2 regions of the Synechococcus sp. CB0205 genome follow, and region 1 is predicted to be linked to the other one. Evidence: predicted binding sites of a transcription regulator. Region 1 holds the regulator's gene; the other holds the start of a gene.
What was found. The regulator HrcA, encoded in region 1, represses chaperone genes, less so after heat shock. The targets are predictions, from matches to a motif close to TTAGCACTCNNNNNNNNNGAGTGCTAA.
Positions count from the first base shown of each region.

Region 2: the regulator HrcA is predicted to act here: its motif matches at 1,991-2,017, upstream of groES (co-chaperone GroES).

Region 1 covers NZ_ADXM01000013.1:39,688-43,096, reverse strand. The annotation lists gene trpB (tryptophan synthase subunit beta) at 1-943, shown strand, start outside; gene CB0205_RS0101215 (heat-inducible transcriptional repressor HrcA) at 936-1,922, opposite strand; gene CB0205_RS0101210 (ABC transporter transmembrane domain-containing protein) at 1,961-3,409, opposite strand, start outside.
Region 2 covers NZ_ADXM01000035.1:12,429-15,837, forward strand. The annotation lists gene atpC (ATP synthase F1 subunit epsilon) at 1-359, opposite strand, end outside; gene atpD (F0F1 ATP synthase subunit beta) at 376-1,836, opposite strand; gene groES (co-chaperone GroES) at 2,107-2,418, shown strand; gene groL (chaperonin GroEL) at 2,466-3,409, shown strand, end outside.

The DNA of each region.
Region 1 (3,409 bases):
CACCGGCGCCCACAAGATCAACAACGCCCTGGGCCAGGCACTCCTGGCCCTGCGGATGGGCAAAAAGCGGATCATTGCCGAAACCGGTGCGGGCCAGCACGGTGTGGCTACCGCCACGGTCTGTGCGCGCTTTGGCCTCGAGTGCGTCGTCTATATGGGAGCCGAGGACATGCGCCGTCAGGCCCTGAACGTCTTCCGGATGCGTCTGCTGGGGGCAACGGTTCAGCCCGTCACCGCTGGCACCGCCACCTTGAAGGACGCCACCAGTGAGGCGATCCGCGATTGGGTCACCAACGTTGAGACGACCCACTACATCCTGGGTTCCGTCGCAGGCCCCCATCCCTTCCCGATGCTGGTGCGCGATTTCCATGCCGTGATCGGCGAGGAGACCAAGCGCCAGTGCCATGAGGCCTTTGGCCGTAACCCCGATGTCCTGGTGGCCTGCGTTGGTGGGGGCTCCAATGCCATGGGTCTGTTCCACCCCTTTGTCCAGGACACCGACGTCCGCTTGATCGGCGTGGAAGCGGCCGGCGATGGCGTTCCCACCGGTCGCCATGCCGCCACCATTACCGAGGGTCGCGTAGGTGTGTTGCACGGGGCGATGAGCCTGCTGCTCCAGGACGAGGAGGGGCAGGTGCAGGAGGCGCACTCCATCAGTGCCGGCCTGGATTACCCCGGTGTGGGCCCTGAGCACAGCTATCTCAAGACCATCGGCCGGGCTGAGTACGGCGCCGTTACGGATGCGGAGGCCCTCGATGCTCTGCAGCTGCTCTGCCAGCTGGAGGGCATCATCCCGGCCTTGGAGACCGCCCACGCCTTTGCCTGGCTCGACAAGCTCTGCCCCACCCTGGCCCCAGGGAGCGAGGTGGTGCTCAACCTCTCCGGCCGCGGCGACAAGGACGTCAACACGGTTGCCGACCGCCTGGGCAGCGCCCTCAGCTGAGCAGCCGATCGAGGTAGCCCGCGACGCTCTCCACCGCTGAACGAGCGGTGGAGTAGGCCATGCGCATGGGGCCGATCAGGGCGACGTGGCCGTCGTTGCCGTAGCTGGCTTGCACCACTGCGCAGTCCTGCAGGGCGGGATGGGGGTGCTCTGAGCCAATCCAGACCCCGCCCCTGCCGCTGGCGGCCTTGCTGCGCAGAACCTGTTGGGGCTCCAGCTCCACAAGTTGCAGCAGCGGTTTCAGGCTGGAGCTGCGTTGGAATTCCGGTTGGCCAAGCAGTCCCGCCACCCCGAGGCTGACGGCGCCTTCGCTGCTGTTGCCCCGGGCCAGGTTGTGGCTGCTGAGGCCCTGCCGCAGCAATTCGCCGCTGCTTCCCAGTTGGCTGGGGAGTGCCTTCCAGTTCAGGCGACCAGTACCCCCCTGGAGTTGATCGCTGGCCCAGCGCTCCAGGGCTGGCACCTGGGCACCCAGTTCCTCGGGCATCCGCAGGTTGAGACAACTGGCGGCGGCCCCCTTTTCCACGAGCAGCACCAGTAACCGGTCGTCGCTTGGGACCAGCCGGACCGTCTCGAGGCGTCCCCCCATCTCCTGGGGCCGGGTGATCAGGCTCATCAGGCCCGTGAGGTCGGCCAGGCGGCGGGCGAGCTGCAGCAGCAGGTCATCCAAGGCGGCCCATTGCAGGCTCAACCCCGTGAGCTCACGGTTGAGTTGATTGGCGGCGGCACCGGGGGCGGGCAGGAGGCAGTCCACGTAGTGGCGATACCCCAGTTGGCTCGGAACGCGGCCGGCGGAGGTGTGCGGTTGGGTGAGCAGGCCCCGCTGCTCCAGGGCTCCCATGGCGGAGCGCACCGTGGCTGGGCTGGCCTGGAGGTCAAAGCGCCGCACCAGGGTTTGGCTGCCCACGGGCTCCGTGGTGTCGACGTAGTGCTGCACCGTCGCCTGAAGCACCTGCTGTTGCCGTCGGGGCAGGGGCTGCAAAACGGTGCACTGATGCCGCTTTGCGGATGCTACGGGGCCTACACGCTAGCGCGGGCTGAATGCAGGAAAAAGCGGCGGTAGTCCGGGTCCTGATCGAGCAAATCCAGGAAGCGATCCCGGTCGAGCCGCAGCAGCAGTCCGTCTCCCCGCGCCCGCACGGTGACGGCCCGGGGGTGGTCCTCGATCAGGCCTGCGTCGCCGAAGAAGTCCCCCTCCTCCACCAGCCCCTGTTTGATCGGAGTCCCGCCCCAGAGATCGTTCTGCAGCACCTCCAAGGTGCCGGCCACCACCACATAGAAGGCGTCCGGGGCGTCCCCTTCGCGGAAGACCTCCTCGCCATGGCGGATCCGATCGCTGACGAATTCCGAGGCCAGCCAACGCAGCAGCTTGGGATCGACGCCGTGGAACAGGGGGATGGTGGCCAGGCGCTCGGGCGTGATCCGGACCCGTTGCCCCAGCTCCAGGTTGAAGCCGCTCATCTGCCGGTGCCAGAAGGAGGCATAGAGCCCGCCAGCGGCCAACAGATCGTTGTGGTGGCCGAGCTCCACCACTTGGCCTTGATCGATCACGGCGATCTGGTCCATGGCCGCAGCGGCCCGCAGCCTGTGCAGCACGGAGACCACCGTGCGGCCCTCGCTCAAGCGACGCAGTGTGGTGTTGATTGCTTCTTCGGTGCTGGGATCGAGGGCGCTGGTGGCTTCATCCAGCAGCAGCAGCTGGGGGTTGCGCACGATCGCCCGGGCAATGGCGATCCGTTGTTTCTGGCCACCGGAGAGGCGCCCGCCACCGGAGCCGACCGGGGTCTGGAGGCCGTTGGGTAGGGACTGAATCAGTTCCCCGAGCTCGGCGGCTAGGGCTGCATCGAGGACCTCCTGATCGGACGCATCGAGCCGGCCCAGGCGGATGTTGTCCGCGATCGAGAGATCGAACAGGACGGTCTCCTGCGGGACCAACGCCACCTGCTCAAGCCAGGCGCCCCGGTCGGTGGTGCTCAAGGGCACGCCATCGACCCGCAGGCCACCGCGCTGGGGCTCGATTTGCCGCAGCAGCAGTCGAAGCACGGTGCTTTTCCCGCCGCCGCTGGGGCCCACCAGGGCAAGGGAGCTGTTGGCGGGGATCGTCAGGTTGAGTCCGTCCAGGCCGCCACCACCCGGGTAGCGGAACTGCACCTGCTCGATCCTCAGCTCCTTCCGCAAGGCCGGGGGGCTGGGTTCGATCCCCCGGGCCAGCGCCGGCCGTTGCTCGGAGCGCTTGGCGGCGGGCAGCTGCTGCTCCAGCAGGTTCAGGGCCGTCGTGGCGGCCTGGAGTGGGAGAAGGGAGGCGCCCAGCTGCCACATGCCGCTGACCATGGCCGTGGCGATCCCCAGGGCGGAGACCAGCTGGCCCACCGTGAGTTGCCCTTGAAGCACCAACCAGGTGCCCAGGGCAAAGACGCTCACCAGCGTGAGCATGGCGGAAGCGGTCAGGGCGGCCTGTTGCAGGCCCGA
Region 2 (3,409 bases), on a different contig from region 1:
TGTTGGGCCTTGAGCTTCTCGGTGCTGGCGGCCTGACCTTCGAACTGGTTGGCAGCAGCGGTGGCGGCTTCCAGTTCTTTGTTGGCTTCGTCGGCGTTGATAGCGCTACCGAGTTCAGCGGTGTTCACCAGGACGGTGACTTCATCCGCTTCGATCTCGGCAAAACCACCCTGGAGGGCGATGGCTTTCCAGTCGTTGTTCTCGCGCACACGCAGCACCCCGTAGTCGAGGGCGGTGAGCAGGGAGACGTGACCGGGAAGAATGCCCAGTTGGCCCGTGGTGGAGGGAAGGATCACTTCGTCGGCAGGGCCGTCGAAGACGCTCTGGTCTGGAGCCAGAACGCGGAGGGTGAGAGACATCAGCTAACGCTCCGGATCAACCTTTGGCGTCGGCTTGGATCTTGGCCGCCTTGGCCTTCACTTCGTCGACGTTGCCCACCAGATAGAAGGCAGCCTCGGGCAGGTGATCCAGTTCACCGGAGAGAACCATGTTGAAGCCCTTGATGGTGTCCTCGAGCTTCACGTACTTACCGGGCATGCCGGTGAAGATCTCAGCCACGAAGAAGGGCTGGGAGAGGAACTTCTCGATCTTGCGGGCGCGGTCCACGGTGCGACGGTCGTCTTCGGACAGTTCGTCCAGACCCAGAATCGCAATGATGTCCTGGAGCTCCTTGTAGCGCTGCAGGGTGGACTGCACAGCGCGGGCGGTGCGGTAGTGCTCGTCACCCACAACGGAGGGCTGGAGCATGGTGCTGGTGGAATCCAGGGGATCCACAGCGGGGTAGATGCCCTTGGAAGCCAGGCCGCGGCTCAGCACGGTGGTGGCGTCCAGGTGAGCAAAGGTGGTAGCCGGTGCGGGGTCGGTCAGGTCGTCCGCAGGCACGTACACAGCCTGAATCGAGGTGATGGAACCCTCGAGGGTGGAGGTGATGCGCTCCTGCAGCTCACCGACGTCGGTGCCGAGGGTGGGCTGGTAGCCCACAGCGGAAGGCATGCGGCCCAGCAGTGCGGAGACTTCGGAGCCGGCCTGAACGAAGCGGAAGATGTTGTCGACGAACAGCAGCACGTCCTGCTTGTTCACGTCGCGGAAGTGCTCAGCCATGGTCAGAGCCGAGAGACCGACGCGCATGCGGGCGCCGGGGGGCTCGTTCATCTGGCCGTAGCAGAGGGCCACCTTCGACTTGGAGAGGTCCTCGGCGTTGATCACGCCGGATTCCTTGAATTCCTCGTAGAGGTCGTTGCCCTCGCGGGTGCGCTCACCCACGCCACCGAACACGGACACACCGCCGTGCTCTTTAGCGATGTTGTTGATCAGCTCCTGGATCAACACGGTCTTGCCCACGCCGGCACCGCCGAAGAGGCCGATTTTTCCGCCCTGGCGGTAGGGAGCCAGCAGGTCGATCACCTTGATGCCGGTCTCGAACACCTTGGGCTTGGTCTCGAGGTCGGTCAGCTTGGGAGCTTCGCGGTGGATGGGGGCGGTGGTGGTGGTGTTCACCGGGCCCTGCTCATCAACGGGCTCACCGAGCACGTTGAAGATGCGGCCGAGGGTGGCCTCACCCACGGGAACGGAAATCGGAGCACCGGTGTCCAGAGCGCCCATGCCGCGGACCAGGCCGTCGGTGCCGCTCATGGCGACGGCGCGGACGCGGTGGTCGCCGAGCAGCTGTTGAACCTCAGCGGTCAGAGCAACGTCTTGACCAGCCGAGTTTTTGCCCTCGATGCGGAGAGCGTTATAGATCTTTGGCAGCTTGCCGGCCGGGAATTCAACGTCGATCACCGGTCCGATCACCTGCCGGACGATGCCTTTGGTGCCGGTGGCAGTAGCAGCAGCCATTTAAAGGAGAAGTCGCAGGACGCACAGCGGGACGCAGCCCGCCTGAAGCGGCGCAAACATACCACCGCGCCCCTGCACCCCGTCACCCCTCCCCTGCCCTGTTCGGTCACCCGCCCCGCGGGGTGGTTGTGGACTCGGGAAGCGCGCCCATAACTTGGCACTCAGGGGATGTGAGTGCTAACTCGCGTTCCTAGGCGTTTTTACGCCGCGACCCTGGCAGCGTCTCTGGCGCCATGCCAATGGTTTCGCCAACCAACCCGAATTCCATCCATGGCTGCTGTTTCCCTAAGCGTTTCCACCGTCAAGCCCCTGGGCGATCGCATCTTCATCAAGGTCTCTGAGTCCGAAGAGAAGACTGCCGGTGGCATCCTTCTGCCCGACACCGCCAAAGAAAAGCCCCAGGTGGGCGAGGTGGTTCAGGTGGGCCCCGGCAAGCGCAACGACGACGGTTCTCGTCAGGCTCCTGAAGTGAGCGTTGGCGACAAGGTGCTCTACAGCAAGTACGCCGGCACCGACATCAAGCTCGGCAGCGACGAGTACGTGCTCCTCTCCGAGAAGGACATCCTGGCTGTCGTCAACTGAGCCTCAACACCGTCTTCTAACCACCCCTACCGCGAGATTCGCCTCCCATGGCTAAGCGCATTATTTACAACGAGCAGGCCCGCCGCGCCCTCGAAAAAGGCATCGACATCCTGGCTGAGTCCGTTGCCGTGACCCTTGGTCCTAAGGGCCGCAACGTCGTTCTCGAGAAGAAGTTCGGCGCTCCTCAGATCATCAACGACGGCGTTACCATCGCCAAGGAGATCGAGCTCGAGGATCACATCGAGAACACCGGTGTCGCCCTGATCCGTCAGGCCGCCTCCAAGACCAATGACGCCGCCGGTGACGGCACCACCACCGCGACCGTCCTGGCCCACGCCATGGTCAAGTCCGGTCTGCGCAACGTTGCTGCTGGCGCCAACGCCATCACCCTGAAGAAGGGCATCGATAAGGCAGCTGAATTCCTGGTCGAGAAGATCAAGGAGAACGCCAAGCCCATCAGCGACTCCAACGCCATCGCCCAGGTCGGCACCATCTCCGCCGGCAACGACGAGGAAGTCGGCCGCATGATTGCCGACGCCATGGACAAGGTCGGCAAAGAGGGTGTGATCTCCCTCGAGGAAGGCAAGTCGATGACCACCGAGCTGGAGGTCACCGAAGGCATGCGCTTCGACAAGGGCTACATCTCCCCTTACTTCGCCACCGACACCGAGCGGATGGAAGCGGTTCTGGAGGAGCCCTACATCCTGCTGACCGACAAGAAGATCGGTCTGGTCCAGGACCTGGTGCCCGTGCTCGAGCAGATCGCTCGCACCGGCAAGCCTCTGCTGATCATCGCTGAGGACATCGAGAAGGAAGCCCTGGCCACCCTGGTGGTCAACCGTCTGCGTGGCGTCCTGAACGTGGCGGCTGTGAAGGCCCCTGGCTTCGGCGATCGCCGTAAGGCCATGCTCGAGGACATTGCTGTTCTGACCAACGGTCAGCTGATCACCGAGGACGCCGGCCTCAAGCTGGAGAACGCCAAGCTGGAGAT